3 regions of the Streptomyces sp. NBC_01465 genome follow, and region 1 is predicted to be linked to each of the others. Evidence: riboswitches for the same ligand, from Rfam matches in the RefSeq annotation. Region 1 holds a riboswitch; each other region holds the start of a gene.
The links. A riboswitch is a leader RNA that binds a small molecule or an ion and turns the genes downstream of it on or off. The one in region 1 is predicted to bind ZMP and ZTP.
Positions count from the first base shown of each region.

Region 2: another riboswitch for ZMP and ZTP. It lies ahead of glyA (serine hydroxymethyltransferase); the one in region 1 lies ahead of OG707_RS34565 (bifunctional 5,10-methylenetetrahydrofolate dehydrogenase/5,10-methenyltetrahydrofolate cyclohydrolase).
Region 3: another riboswitch for ZMP and ZTP. It lies ahead of OG707_RS40460 (phosphoribosylaminoimidazolecarboxamide formyltransferase); the one in region 1 lies ahead of OG707_RS34565 (bifunctional 5,10-methylenetetrahydrofolate dehydrogenase/5,10-methenyltetrahydrofolate cyclohydrolase).

Region 1 covers NZ_CP109467.1:7,401,552-7,406,316, reverse strand. Annotated here, with positions in the region: gene OG707_RS34570 (NEW3 domain-containing protein) at 1-1,223, opposite strand, end outside; ZMP/ZTP riboswitch at 1,380-1,473, shown strand; gene OG707_RS34565 (bifunctional 5,10-methylenetetrahydrofolate dehydrogenase/5,10-methenyltetrahydrofolate cyclohydrolase) at 1,495-2,367, shown strand; gene OG707_RS34560 (DUF5005 domain-containing protein) at 2,386-3,519, shown strand; gene OG707_RS34555 (glycosyltransferase family 39 protein) at 3,550-4,765, opposite strand, start outside.
Region 2 covers NZ_CP109467.1:3,201,845-3,206,609, reverse strand. Annotated here, with positions in the region: gene rocD (ornithine--oxo-acid transaminase) at 1-1,132, opposite strand, end outside; ZMP/ZTP riboswitch at 1,252-1,342, shown strand; gene glyA (serine hydroxymethyltransferase) at 1,376-2,647, shown strand; gene OG707_RS14960 (hypothetical protein) at 2,659-3,285, opposite strand; gene OG707_RS14955 (hypothetical protein) at 3,282-3,926, opposite strand; gene OG707_RS14950 (hypothetical protein) at 4,044-4,765, opposite strand, start outside.
Region 3 covers NZ_CP109467.1:8,722,119-8,726,883, forward strand. Annotated here, with positions in the region: gene OG707_RS40435 (hypothetical protein) at 1-32, opposite strand, end outside; gene OG707_RS40440 (hypothetical protein) at 123-746, shown strand; partial or broken gene OG707_RS40445 (IS5/IS1182 family transposase) at 789-966, shown strand; one part of gene OG707_RS42510 (IS630 family transposase) at 1,349-1,975, opposite strand; one part of gene OG707_RS42510 (IS630 family transposase) at 1,978-2,436, opposite strand; gene OG707_RS40460 (phosphoribosylaminoimidazolecarboxamide formyltransferase) at 2,497-3,657, opposite strand; ZMP/ZTP riboswitch at 3,692-3,776, opposite strand; partial or broken gene OG707_RS40465 (transposase family protein) at 3,922-4,674, opposite strand.

The DNA.
Region 1 (4,765 bases):
CCCGCGGCGGCCGGGTCGACCGAGACGGTCCGTGCGGTGGTGCCCGTGTTGAAGAGCCCGACGATCACATCGCCGTTGGTCTCCGTCTTGGTGAAGACCTGGGATGTTTCGGTCTTGCTCACCCTGGAGGCGTCGATGGCGTCCTGGTCGACGGCGATGACGTCGCGGTTGGTGAGCATCTTGAGGTCGCCCGCGTCGAGTTCGGTCAGATCGGTGCCGAGCAGCAGCGGCGAGGCGGCCAGCGCCAGCAGGCTCATCTGGGTCTGCCGCTCGTCGCGGGTCAGGCCCGTGTCGTCGCCGTTGCCCACCTCGAGGGAGTCGTAGTCGTTGAAGGCGCCCGGGCGACCGTACGGCTGCCAGTCGGCGACCTGGTCGAACCGGCTGGAGAACCTGCGCCAGCTGGTGAGCGGGGTGCTGGAGCCGTTGACCCCGCAGTAGCACTCGATGTCGCCGCCGGTGCGCCAGCTGTTGCTGGTGGCCTGCCAGGTCGAAACGTCCGCCATGGAGAGGGAGTTGGACAGCTCCAGGTGCATGGGGCGGCCGGTGGCGCCGATCGCCTCGTGCCAGGCCTTCATGTCGGGGCGGTTGTCGGCGGGGACGAGGCCGCCGCCGGGGCCGACGAAGTCCATCTTGATGTAGTCGACGCCCCAGGAGGCGAAGAGGTCCGCGTAGCCCTGGATGTACTCCTGCGCACCGGGCTTGCTGTAGTCGATCCGGTAGGCGTCGTTGTGGGTGTTGCCGGGCCGCGTCGGGTCGGCGATGTCCTGCAGGTGGTACGGGGTGCCCTGGATCGGCAGGTTCTCCTTGTACGCGTCGATCGGCACGCCAGGCGTGAGGTAGATGCCGAACTTGAGCCCCAGCCCGTGCAGATACGAGGCGAGCGCGGCGCCGCCGTGCGGGAACCGGGTGGTGTCCCAGGCCCACCGGCCGTAGGCGTCCAGGTGATCGGACCACCCGGCGTCGATGTTGATGTACGAGTAGCCGTACTTCTGGAGCTTGCTGTGGAGGGCGTCCGCTTCGGCGCGGATGCCGGCCTCGGTCAGGTCGCTGCCTTCGCGCAGGGCGCTCCAGCTGCTCCAGCCCATCGGAGGTGTGGGCGAGACCGTGGCCGGGGAGGCGGCGACATCGGTGGTCCGGGCGCCCGCCGGGGCCGGTGACATCCCTGCGGCCAGTCCGAGGGAGACGGCCATCGGGAGGAGGTATCTGATCCATCGCGTGCGCATACTGCGGCTCCTTGGCCTTGTTGAATGGCGTGGGCATGACACAGTCGAACCACAGACCGCTTGCGCGGGGGTTCGGCACCGGACCCATAATTCATCCGATGTATCGCCGGGATCAAGATGTCGGCGCCAACTAAAATCGCGGCCCCGGTAGACTCGTCGGCGGGCCGTGACTGGCGCTGAGGTGGAGTACCACCGGGGAGCGGACCCGACGGCTGCACGCCGCCTCCTGCCGCGCGCCTGGGCGATTCACCACGATCCCCAGGAGCCCCGTATGTCCCAGACCGCCCAGTCCACCGCCCGCCCCATGGACGGCACCGCGCTCGCCCGCACCACCGTCGAGGAAGCCGCCGCGTCCGCCGCCGAGATCCGCCGCCGCACCGGGGTGACGCCGTGTCTGGCGACGGTGCTGGTCGGCGAGGACCCGGCCTCGGTGACGTACGTGAAGATGAAGCAGAACCGGTGCGCGAAGGCCGGGATCGAGTCCCGTCACATCGCGCTTCCCGCGGACATCACGACCGAGCAACTCGTCGCCGCGGTCACCGAGTTGTCGAACGACCGCTCCGTGCACGGCATCCTGCTCCAGCACCCGGTCGGCCCCCACATCGACGAGCGCGCCGCCTTCGAGGCGATCGACCCGGCCAAGGACGTCGACGGGGTGACCATGCACTCCTTCGCCGCGATGGGCTTCGGCGAGCCCGGTTTCGTCTCCTGCACGCCCGGCGGGATCATGCGGCTCCTCGACGCGTACGACGTCGAGCTCAGCGGGAAGCACGCCGTGGTCGTGGGCCGCAGCGCCATCCTGGGCAAGCCCGCAGGGATGCTGCTGCTCGCGCGGGACGCGACGGTGACGTACTGCCACTCGCGGACCGTCGACCTGGCCGCGCACATCCGACAGGCCGATGTGCTCGTCGCCGCCGTCGGGAAGCCGGAGTTCATCTCCGGCGCGGACATCAAGCCGGGCGCCGTGGTGATCGACGCGGGGTACAACGCGGGCAACGTCGGGGACGTCCACTTCGCGAGCGCGGCCGAGCGGGCGAGCCTGATCACGCCCGTGCCGGGCGGCGTGGGCCCGATGACGATCGCCGTGCTGCTCGCGCAGACGGTCGAGGCGGCCGCGCGTCAGCTGGGGCTCGAAGGGGTGTGACGCCGTAGCGTGCATGCGGTGCCGACCGTACGAAATACGCTGCTTGCCCTGATCTGTACGGCTTCGCTGCTCGGCGCGGATCCCGCGCCGAGCAGCGCCGCATGCTCCTCACGCCAGGTGGCGTCCTGGACGCCCGACGCCCGGACCACCACCGCCTTCGCGAGGTACGGCAACAACAACACCCGCACGGACGACTGGACCGGCGGCGACGGCACGCACGCGGTGCGGCTGCCGGACGGGCGGGTGCTGTGGCTGTTCTCGGACAGCTTCCTCGGGGCGGTGCACCGCCCACCCAATCGACGCGGGCAGCCGTACGCCTGGCGGGACAAGTCCGCGCCGTTCGTAAGGAATTCGGGTGTGGTGGCGGGGCGCGACGGCTCCCCGGTCCGAACGCTGCGCGCCCCACTCTTCCCCGATCCGGCGCCCGCCCAGTGGCGTTGGCCGGTCTCGGCGCGGGTCGAGGGCAGGACGGTGCGGGTACTGCTGTGGCGGCGGGCGGCGAGCGGGCCGCCCCTGGTCTTCGGGCGGCCTCTCGCCACGGAGGTGGCCACGCTGTCACTGCCGGGGCTGCGCGTCGAGTCGGTCCGTACGATCGCCAAGGGCCCTGTCCTGTACGGGACTTCGGCGGTGGACGCCGGCGGCTGGACGTACGCCTTCGGAACCGACGACACGGTGACACCGTCCTCCGCGTACGCAGCCCACGCCCGCCGGGGCCACCTCGGCGACCCGGCGGAGTGGCGGTACTGGGACGGCGCGGGCTGGGACCGGCGGCCGGGGCACGCGAAGCCGGTGCTGCGCGGCGGGGTCGGCAGCGCGTTCACGGTGGCACGGTCCGGCCGGACCTGGGTCCTGGTCACCCCGGCGGCGGGGCTCGCGGGCCTGGGTCGCTTCGTCACGTACTGGTCGTGCTCCGCGACGGGCCCCTGGCACGGCCCGGGCCGGGGCTTCAACCCACCGCTGCCGCGCGACAGTTCGCCCCGACCGGCCACGGTGGCGTACAACCCCCAGCTGCACACCGCCCTCACCGGCGGCCCGGTCCTGAGCTACGACGTCAACTGGCTCACCGCGGACCCCGACGAGGCCCTGGCAGCCGTCGACCGGAATGTGTCCCTCTACCGTCCAAGGTTCCTGCGCCTGCGCTGGGGGCCTTAGATCCCATTTCCTTCGTCCCCGCCCTGCGAGTCATCGACCCATCGGCGGAAATCGCTCGTACACCGTCACCTTGCGGCCACGGACCCGAGTCTCGGCGACCGCCGAGAAGTACTGCTCCAGCAGGGACAGCTTCGTCTTGTCCCGCTCGGCGGTTACCGATGCCCTCACCAGGGAAGCGTCCGTCACCAGCAGTATCCGCCGCTGCGCCAGCACCGCACCCCGGATCTGGCTCGGGTTCTTCTCTATGCCTTTCAGCGTCCCGGATGCTTCGGGGCTCTCTGCCAGCGCGATGTCCTTCAGCCCGGAAAAGGCGTTGGGCGTCAGGGCTTCGGTGTCCCTGCGTTCTGCCGGGATGTAGAGAACCGCACTCCCGGCTTCGTTCAGCCGCCGGACATCTGCCGCGATGGCCCGGACGTCGTCCACCCGGCTCGACGGGGAACGCTCGGCCAGCGACTGCGGCAGCAGCGCGACGAACGCGACGACGACCACTGTGGGGAGGACCCACGGGGACGCCCTGGGGTTCCGGAATCGCACGGCCTCTACCGCCGCACTGATCAGTCTGCCGATCAGCAGCGCAAGACCCAGCAGGCCGAAGAGAACGTACCGGTCGAGGAACAGTGGATGGGCCAGCGAAATCCCGGCGAGACCGAGCGTCGGTACCGCCAGCAACGGCAACCCGACCACGGCCACCGACAACCGGCCTGCCCGGGGCCGGTCCACCAGTGCTCCGATGCCGCCGATCATCAGCAGGATCGCCGGACCGATCATCATGTGCCAGCTGAGCGGCGGTATCCACGCCACTTGATGGGACTGCCTCCGGCTGAAAACGACCAGCGGAAGCACACCCGCCGCCGCCACCACCGAGACCGTCACCCAGTGCGTCCACACGCGACGGCCGGCACGAGCCCAGAGCAGGGTCACCAGATGGGCCGGCAGAACCATGAGCGAGAGCCAGTTCAGGAGTCCACACATCAAGACCACAACGCCGTAAGCAACCCAGCGCACGGTCGAGCCTCGCCCTTGGAGCACGGTCACCAGCAGCAGGGTCGATATCCCGATCCCGGCCGAGACCAAGGCGTACGGCCGCCCCTCCTGCAGATGGAACTGCACAGCCGGAAGCAGTCCGAACGCCATCCCCCCAGCGAGTCCCGCCCACTGACCACCCAGCCGGCGCCCGATACCTGCCACGCACGCAGCAGCCACCCCCATGGCCACGACCGAGGGCATACGGAGGGTCGCGACGCCG
Region 2 (4,765 bases), 4.2 Mb from region 1:
CGATGCGGATGGTCGAGCCGTGGGTGTCCTTCACCAGGACCCCGCGGTCCATCAGCCGCTCGGAGATCTGCCGTCCGGTGCCCCGGCTCGGCGTGATGTCGATCCCGGCCCACAGGCCGCGCCCGCGGACCGCCTCGACCGCTCCGCCGCCGACCAGCAGGCCCAGTTCGTGGTGGAGGTGGTCGCCCAACTCCGTTGCGCGCTGCTGGTATTCACCGGAGCGGAGCATTGCGATGACCTCCAGCGCCACCGCGCAGGCGAGCGGGTTTCCGCCGAAGGTGGAGCCGTGTTCGCCGGGCCGGAAGACGCCGAGGACCTCGGCCGAGGAGACGACGGCCGACACCGGGACGACGCCGCCGCCCAGGGCCTTCCCCAGGACGTACATGTCGGGCACGACGTCCTCGTGCTCGCAGGCGAAGGTCTTCCCGGTCCGGCCGAGCCCCGACTGGATCTCGTCGGCGATGAACAGCACATTCCGCACCCGCGTCAGTTCCCGGACGAACGACAGATAGCCGGGCGGCGGCACCAGCACCCCCGCCTCGCCCTGGATCGGCTCCAGCAGCACGGCGACGGTGTTCTCGTCGACGGCCGCGTCCAGTGCGTCGACGTCCCCGTACGGGACGACCTGGAAGCCCGGGGTGTACGGACCGAAGTCCGCCCGCGCCTCCGGGTCCGTCGAGAAGCTGACGATCGTGGTCGTACGGCCGTGGAAGTTGTCGGCGGCGACCACGATCTTCGCCTGTCCGTCCGGCACGCCCTTGATCTTGTACCCCCACTTCCGGGCGGTCTTCACGGCCGTCTCGACCGCCTCCGCCCCGGTGTTCATCGGCAGCACCATCTCCATCCCGCAGAGCTCGGCGAGCTGCGTACAGAAGTCGGCGAACCGGTCGTGGTGGAACGCCCGGGAGGTCAGCGTCACTCTCTCCAGCTGCGCCTTGGCGGCGTCGATCAGACGGCGGTTGCCGTGGCCGAAGTTGAGCGCCGAGTATCCGGCGAGCATGTCGAGGTAGCGACGCCCCTCGACGTCGGTCATCCAGGCGCCGTCCGCCGAGGCGACGACGACGGGCAGCGGATGGTAGTTGTGCGCACTGTGGGTTTCCGCGGTGGCGATGGCGGCTGCGGTGTTCGACACGGGGTCTCCGTTTCGTACGGCTTCAAACGGCCTGCGGGCAGGGATGGCGCCCCCTGTCTATCGTCGCTCGCATGCCGCACGAGTGAACCCGCCCGTCCGACGCGCCCGCTAGTCTGTACGGCACGTGCGGCGACTGGCGAGCGGGGAATCGACCCCGAGGGAGCCGCACGCGGCCCGACGCACGAGGTGCCGCCCGCCTGGGCACCCCGGGAACGTGATCCTGACACCGACCCGGAGGACGCCATGAGCCTTCCCCTTTCGCACCCCTCTCTCTCCGCCACGGACCCCGAACTGGCCGCCCTCGTCGGCGCCGAGGAACAGCTCCAGTCCGAGACGCTGCGCCTGATCCCCAGCGAGAACTACGTCTCGCAGGCCGTCCTGGAGGCCTCCGGCACGGTCCTGCAGAACAAGTACAGCGAGGGCTACCCCGGCCGCCGCTACTACGAGGGCCAGCAGGTCATCGACCAGGTCGAGACTCTGGCCGTCGCCCGCGCCAAGGCCCTGTTCGGCGTCGAGCACGCCAACGTCCAGCCCTACTCGGGCTCCCCGGCCAACCTCGCCGTCTACCTCGCCTTCGCCGAGCCCGGCGACACCGTGATGGGCATGGCCCTCCCGATGGGCGGCCACCTCACCCACGGCTGGGGCGTCTCCGCCACCGGCAAGTGGTTCCGCGGTGTCCAGTACGGCGTCCGCGCCGACACGGGCCTCATCGACTTCGACGAGGTACGCGAACTCGCCCTCAAGGAACGCCCCAAGGTCATCTTCTGCGGCGGCACCGCCCTCCCTCGCACCATCGACTTCGCCGCGTTCGCGGAGATCGCCCGCGAGTCCGGCGCCGTGCTGGCCGCGGACGTCGCCCATATCGCCGGCCTGATCGCAGGCGGCGCCCACCCCTCTCCCGTCCCGCACGCGGACGTGATCTCCACGACCACCCACAAGACCCTGCGCGGCCCGCGCGGCGCGATGCTCTTCTCCCGCGAGGAACACGCCAAGGCCATCGACAAGGCGGTCTTCCCCGGCCTCCAGGGCGGCCCGCACAACCAGACCACCGCCGCCATCGCCGTCGCCCTGCACGAGGCGTCCCAGCCCTCCTTCCGCGACTACTCCCACGCCGTGGTCGCCAACGCCCGCGCCCTGGCCGACGAGTTGCTCGTACGCGGCTTCGACCTGGTCTCCGGCGGCACCGACAACCACCTGGTCCTGATCGACCTCACCCCCAAGGACGTCCCCGGCAAGGTGGCGGCGAAGGCCCTCGACCGGGCCGGGATCGTCGTCAACTACAACACCGTCCCCTACGACCAGCGGAAGCCCTTCGACCCCTCCGGCATCCGCATCGGCACCCCCTCCCTCACCTCCCGCGGTCTCACCACCGCGCACATGGCCGCCGTCGCCGACTGGATCGACCGCGGTGTCACCGCCGCCCGCACCGGTGACGAGGACCAGCTGGCCAAGATCCGTGCGGAGGTGGCGGACCTGATGGCCGCCTTCCCGGCCCCGGGCCTGCCGATCGACTGAGCGCCCGGCAGCTAGGCATCCAGGTCGATCAACTGGTGCTGCGGTTCCTCCGGTTGAGCCAGCTGCCGTCGTACGAGCACGGACGCGCCGTATCCGGCAGCGAGCCCGGGTATCAGCCACCACCAGCCGTCCGTCCCGCCCCGGTCAGGGTGGGCGGGCGGCCGGTCCGGGCCCAGCAGATGGTGCTTGGCCAGCAGGTCGAGCACCCCGGCCGGGACCTGGTGCCAGCGGATGTCGTCGTCGTCGACGTCCACCGAGAGGTCCGAGCGCACCCAGACCGTCGTGTCCGCGGGGTCGTCGGCCGCCATCACCTGGTCCTGTCCCTCGAACGCGGCGTCCCCGCCCGGCGGCCGCTCGGTCTGCGGCCAGCCGCCGACCCCGGACAGACCCCACACCACGGTCGCCCGCACCGTGGGCGAGAAGCCCTCCGGAAGGCGCTCCGTACGGGCGTACCGCGGCTGCATCATCCTCGACAGTGCGGCGAAATCGGGGTCCCTGGTCGTCAGCGTCAGCGGCCGGCCGCCGCCCTCGGGGACGACCAGGGCCAGATCCGGCGCTCGCTGGGCCGCCGTCGCCGCCCCCGGCGCGAACACCACAACTGCCGCACACACCAAGGCGGTCAGCGTCGCCGCCCTCATACGTCCCTCAGCTCCTGCCGGGTCCCGCCCCGAGGCCGCGCCAGCAGCCGTACGACGAAGGGGCGCAGCCCCAGCGCCAGCCCCGCCCCGACCGCCAGGCCCGGTATCGCCCACCACCAGTCCGTGGTGTCCCCGGAGCCCTTGTCGGGAGTGGAGACGGACACGGTGGCGGTCCTTGTAGTGGGTGACGTCGGATCGTCGGCCGGAGGCACCGGTCCTGATCCCTTGTCGGAGACCGGGCCCATCATCCCCAGTTTCTTCAACAGCGCCTTCAGCCGGGCCGGTTGGTCCGCCCTGTGCCAGGCGCCGGTCGTGAACCCCGGCGCGCTCTCCGAGGTGTGGATCCAGACGGTCTTGCTCTCCACCGGGGCGTACACCCGGTCCAGCCGCCAGGGGGTCACATCGTGGACCATCCACGTCACATTGATCTGGCGTGCCTCCATCGTCGCGTCCAGATTCGGCTCCTTCGGCTCCGTCGCCCCGCCGGGGTCCGGTGCATTGAGCAGATCCGTCAGCGTCCCGTACTCCTCGTCCGAGTAGTACAGGGAAGCCGTCATCGCGCTCGACGGCGCGACGAGCAGCACGCTCGTCGGTCCACCGGCCGTCGCGGCCGGCGCAAAGGCCCAGCTCAGTGCCAACACCGTTGACAGTGCGGCAAGTCGTCGTAGCAGTCGCATGCGTCCCCCAGCCGACTCCGGTACGGCCCGTCCGTACCGCGTCACTTCTGGTACACCGCTCGAACCCCGCAGGTTCCCCTTTCAGCGCACCGAGTTGGCGATGTCCACGGCGCGCGACGAGGAGCCGGACCCCTCCAGGCGCAGCGTCATCGAACTGCCCCGCGTCCACAGCAGCGTCGGACCCGCGAGGCGGGCGGCCGGGAGCCAGTTCCCCTGTGCGTCGGTCAGTCGCAGCCGCAGGACATGCGTCTTGGCGAACCACAGCCCGGTGGAGCCGTCCGCCAGCAGCGGCCACTCGGGCATCTGCTGGACCTCCTTGACGAACCCCATGTCCAGTTGCGACGGGAACTCGTCCAGCCGCACCGTCCGCCCGTCCGCCCCGCGCCAGCAGAGGCTGATCACGGACCGTCCCGCCGGGGCCGACGCCACCGACAGCACGTCCGGAGCGCCCAGCTCCGCCGGTATCAGCGGCCGGAACCCGGCCCGCCGCGCCGCCTCGGCCGCACTCACCGCGGACCCGCACCACGGCGGCACGGCAGCGGGACCGGGGACCGGAGCAGGGGACGCGGTGTGCGTCGGCGCGGGGGAGTACCGCACCTCGACCCCGCCGAAGTCGAAGTCGAACCAGTCGACCACCGCGGCCCGCACCGGGGGCGTGAGCACCAGCACCACCAGCAGTCCGGAGAGCGCCGCGGCCAGCACCCTCCACCGCCGCCGCGCCCACCTCCGCACCCGCGCGGCCCGGCCCAGCGCCTCGGGCTCCGGCTCCGCCTCCAGGACCGGCACAGGCACCGCCTCCGCGA
Region 3 (4,765 bases), 1.3 Mb from region 1:
CTGAGGAGGAATGGCCCTGCCAGGTATTGCACGTCGCAACACTAGGGGCTTTCCGTGACTGGTGGTTCCCTTCGCCTGTCCCTGGTGCGCGCCTGGTGAGCGGCAGGTGACAGGCTTGCGGGATGCTGATCGAGGGATACGACGACGGCCCGTTGGCTGCCGGGGAGTGTCTGCTGACTCGCCCCGGGTTCTGGTCGAATTACCTGCTGGAGTTTTGCGCTGGCGGGACGGATGTTGAGCGTGCTGCCCCGGAGTGGTTCGGCGATGACGGCGCTGATACCGAAGCCTTGTCCGAGACCCTCATGGACCCCGAATGGTGGCCTGTGTTCCGGGTGCCTGCCTCGGCTGGTCCCGGAATCGTCGTGGTGTACCGCAACTTGGTCGGCGACTACCGCACCGACTTCCTGCTCGTCCCCGAAGGTCAGAGCGGCGTACAACGGATCACCGGCTGGGAGGGGGAATTGTCGGGAACAGGGCTGATGTGGCAAGACCTGGTGAACATGGCGGACAATCCAGCACCCGGGGCGGTCGGGGTCGAGGACTGCGCCGCCCGCCTCCTTCTGGTCCTGCCCCTCCTAGGCGATCCCGACGTTCCGGACGGTGCCTCTGGGCGGGTGAGCGCCGCCCTTGCCGCAGTCGGAGTCCCGCAAGGCGCCGCGTCCAACACGGCGGACTACCTACTCGCTCGCCTGACGGACAGATCGTGGCACGATCCCACATGGGGTTCACCCCTGAGCGGTAGTTGAACCTGCCCCCGGACGGCCGACCACGACCGAGATGATCTTCGCGTGGCTGGTGTGATCACGGCGTCTGAGCCGTCTTGGATAGGCCCGTTCAGCGGGCTGAGCCCCGCGCTGCTTCGGCAAATTGGTGGCCGCTGTGAGGCGTGAGACCGCGGCCGGGCTCCACCGCGGTCGGCCCTGGGGGCTCCTGCTTGAGGATCGCATTCTGCTCGTCACGGTTTACTGACGAACGAACTTGACGATGCGTCAGATGGCTCCGGGTCAGGCATCAACATCTACGAACTCGGCGAGGACGGCCTCATCCAGGACGCCAAGGCGTACTTCAACCAGGCCGTCTTCCAGGTCCAGCTCGCCGACTAGGCCCGAACCGTGGCCTCCGGTGCGGGCTTTCAAGGATAGGCAGTACGAGCTCGTACCGGGGGCGCACCCCGGCCCACCGCGATACCCGGAGAAAACGACACGCATCGGAATTTTCATGAGAACCTGACCCAACTTCGTCACAAGGCCAGCGACAGATTCCCGTTCATCCGTCCGCACTTCATGAATTGTGGGTTCACCGGCTTTAAGGTCCCCCACCGCTGGTTGGTGCGGGGGCCTCGATGACATTACTGAGCTTGAACTCGTGAAGTCGTCGGGTTGAGGGATAGGCCGGTTCCGGCAAGGCATCCGTCGATGAGGTCGCTGCGGTACTGGATCGTGCGCAGGCCGCGCCGGACGGTCTGGACCAGGTGGTCTGGGCTGGTGAAAGCAACGTTGCTGAGCCAGCCGCGCCGCAGCAGGGACCAGATGCCCTCGACCGGGTTGAGATCCGGTGCGTAGGACGGCAGTTGGTAGACGGTCAGCCAGTCCCGATCGGCGGTCCACCTGCGGAGCCGAACGTCGAGGTGCACGTTCAGGTTGTCCCAGATGAGCACGATCGGGCCGCCGAGTTGTTGGTGAGCGACCTGTAGCAGGTCGCGGTAGTCGGTCCAGGCGAAGGACTTGCGCCCGTCGCGCCGGCCGTCGTCGCGGCGGGGCCGGTAGATCAGGCGGGAGCGTTCGCCTGGTTTGTAGCAGGTCAGGGCGGCGATGGAGACGCGTCGGCGGGAGCGGCCACGGACCCGGATGACGGGGGTGTGCCCGCGTCGGGCCCACGTGCGGGCGATCGGCGGCGTCATCGAGAAGCCGGACTCGTCCTCGAAGACGATCCAGGCGTCGAGCGCCGCCGCGGTGTTTCCACCAGCGGCCAGGTCTCCTTCACCCAGCCAGTGATCGCCTCATCGTCACGCTCAAGGGCCCGTCTGGCCGGAATCTGACAGGAGAAACCGTGGCGGATCAGTAGCTTGCGCACACCCTGGATGGTGTAGCTCTTGTGGAAACGGCGGCCGATCACGGTCTTCACGCGGGTCAGCGTCCACCGCTGGTCCGGCCAGCCGTGAGCCATGGGCCCCTTGGCCAACTCCGCCTCCAGCTGCAGAAATTGGGCCTCGCTTAAGCGTGGCGGGGAGGCCGATCCGACCGAGCGCAGGGCCCGCGGGCCGCCCTTGGCCCACGACCTCCGCCACCGCTGCACCGACCGGACACTGACCCGCAGATCTTTCGCGATGACCAGGCTCGGCTCGCCACGGGCGAACCGCCCGGCCGCCACCTTCCGGATGCCCTCGCGGAACTCTCGCCGCTCGTCCGTCAGACCACCGCCCTGCGCGTACCTCATGACAACGGCATACCGCGAGGATCAACCCCTGTCAGCAGCTACGACACCACGAGTTCAGGCTCAGTAGTGGTGGAACAACCGGAGCCCGGTGCGGGTGAGAGCGATCCGATGCTCGCGGCAGGCGTCCTCGACCTCGCTGGAACGGATCGATCCACCCGGCTCGGCGATGTAGCCGACGCCATGCCGGTGGGCATGGTCGACGTTGTCGCGGAACGGCAAGGCGCCGTCCGACACGAACGCGACTTCTCTCAAACCAGTCAGCCATTGCCTGCGCTGGTCGTCAGTCAGCTCGGGTGCGGGTGCGGAGAGTGCTTTCGCCAGCCGAACGTTCTCGTCCGGGGTGAGGTCGCCCTCGATGAAGCGGATCTGCCAGTTGATCCGGTCCTGGCGCCGGATGTGCGGCTGGAAGGTGAGCGTGCGGGCCGCCGGGTGGCGTCGCAGCCACCAGGTGTCGGTTTTCGCGCCGGCCAGGCGGGTGCAGTCCACGCGGGACTGCTGGCCTGCGCCGATCCCCAGGGTTGTCCCGCCGCGCAAGAAGCACACGGAGTTGGACTGGGTGTAGCGCAGGACGGCCAAGCCCAGCAGGAGATCCTCCGCTGCCGTCGCGGGCAGCGAACCGCACACGACGTTGTCCAGCAGCTCGGTGGAGAGCGTCACCTCGTCGCGTTGCTGGGTTAGCCGCAGGCCGAACATCTCCCGTGTCTCATGTTGAGGGGGCATGAGCGCCTCATCTGCTTCCATGATCAGGAAACGGCCGTTCTTCTTCCGGCTGAGCGCCGCGACGGTGCCGGGAGCGTAGCCAGGGGCGATGATGCCGTCGCAGACCACACCCGTCAGCAGCTCGGCGAGTTCGGTGTCGACCGGGTGCGAGACTGCGGCGAAATCGCCGTAGGAGGATCTCGGATCGGCATCGCGGGCACGCAGGTAAGCGCTGGTGAGCGCTCCGACACCGTCGCGGTCGATGCTGTAGAGCTCAGCCGTGACGTCATCGACGGGCCCGGCCACCGCCGCGCCGGCCGGCGAGACATGCTTGAAGGAGGCGGCGGCAGGCCGGTGCAGAGCTCGGGCGGCCTCCAAGACCAGTTGCCAGCTGTTCAGCGCGTCCAGCATGTTGATGTAGGACGGGCTGCCCTGCAGCACGCGAACCGGCCACTGCCCAGGGCGTACTGGTGCGACATAGGCAGTGTGTTGCTGCGGGTTGATTCCGTAACGTAGATCCACGTCATAGCCTCCTGGGTCAGCTGGACATCACTGACGCTGGCGCCCAGGCGGTCGACGCTTACGCGAGAAAACGGCCGCTCCCCGGTGGTTGTCCACCTTCGCCAGTTGCGGCCGGGCAGGATCCTACTCGGCATCGCGCCGGGTCGGGGTGCGCTGTCAACTCGCGGCAGTTGCTTCGGTGCGGGCGCGGGTGACGACCAGGTGATAGAGGCTGCTGATGGCTCACCACATCCCGCAGGAAAGCGTAGGGAGCCTTTTCCAAGCTCACGTTGAAAATTGGTGGGGGACGACTGCCTTCACGATGCCGGTGATCAGGTTGGTGCTGCAGCGGAGCTTCCGCAAGAGTCGTCAGCCCTTCAGCACGGCAATGGCCTGCTCGCCGACGCAGCGGATCTTGGCGTGACGGCTGTTGTGCCGCCGCTTCCAGCGGTTGCGTCGGCGGCCCTGGTAGGGGACTCGGATGTGCTGGCCAGTGCCTTGGTACGCCCTTGTCCGCCCAGCACTTCAGTCCCGCGGCGGCGAGCGCGTCGACGATGCCATGGCTTCGGGCAGCGGTCAGGTCGTGGGTGGCTCCGGGCAGGGCTGGCGATACCCAGAGCAGTCGGCCGAACGGGTCGGTGAGGACCTGGATGTTCATGCCGTGCCGCTTGTGTTTTCCCGAATATTAGGGGGTGTCGGCGGCGACCCGATCGATCGGCAGCAACGTGCCGTCCAGGATCACGAACGCCTTCGCCCGGGCCGTCTCCATCACCTCCGCCAGGGTCGGTGCAAGAGCGGCCGAGACTTCGATGGCCTCGCGTATGTACCGGTAGGCGATCGCGATACCAATTCCGAACCCAGCGGCAAGCTGGGCACAGGTGTCACCGCACCAGAGGTGGCCAGGGCGAGCAGGCCCTGGCGGTCGGTAGGTAGTCATCGCCACCGGGTACCGAGCTCCCGTCGCCGAACAGCGAGCCGCTCAGTCAGGAGCTGCAGGCCACGGCTGGACAGATCGATCGACGAGGGGTAAGTAAGCACAGGAAGCTCCTGGCGGGCACGGGCGATCTTGGTCGAGAACGCGTCTACCAGGAGCTTCATCGCTACGTACAGCCCTCGACCCCGAACAGGC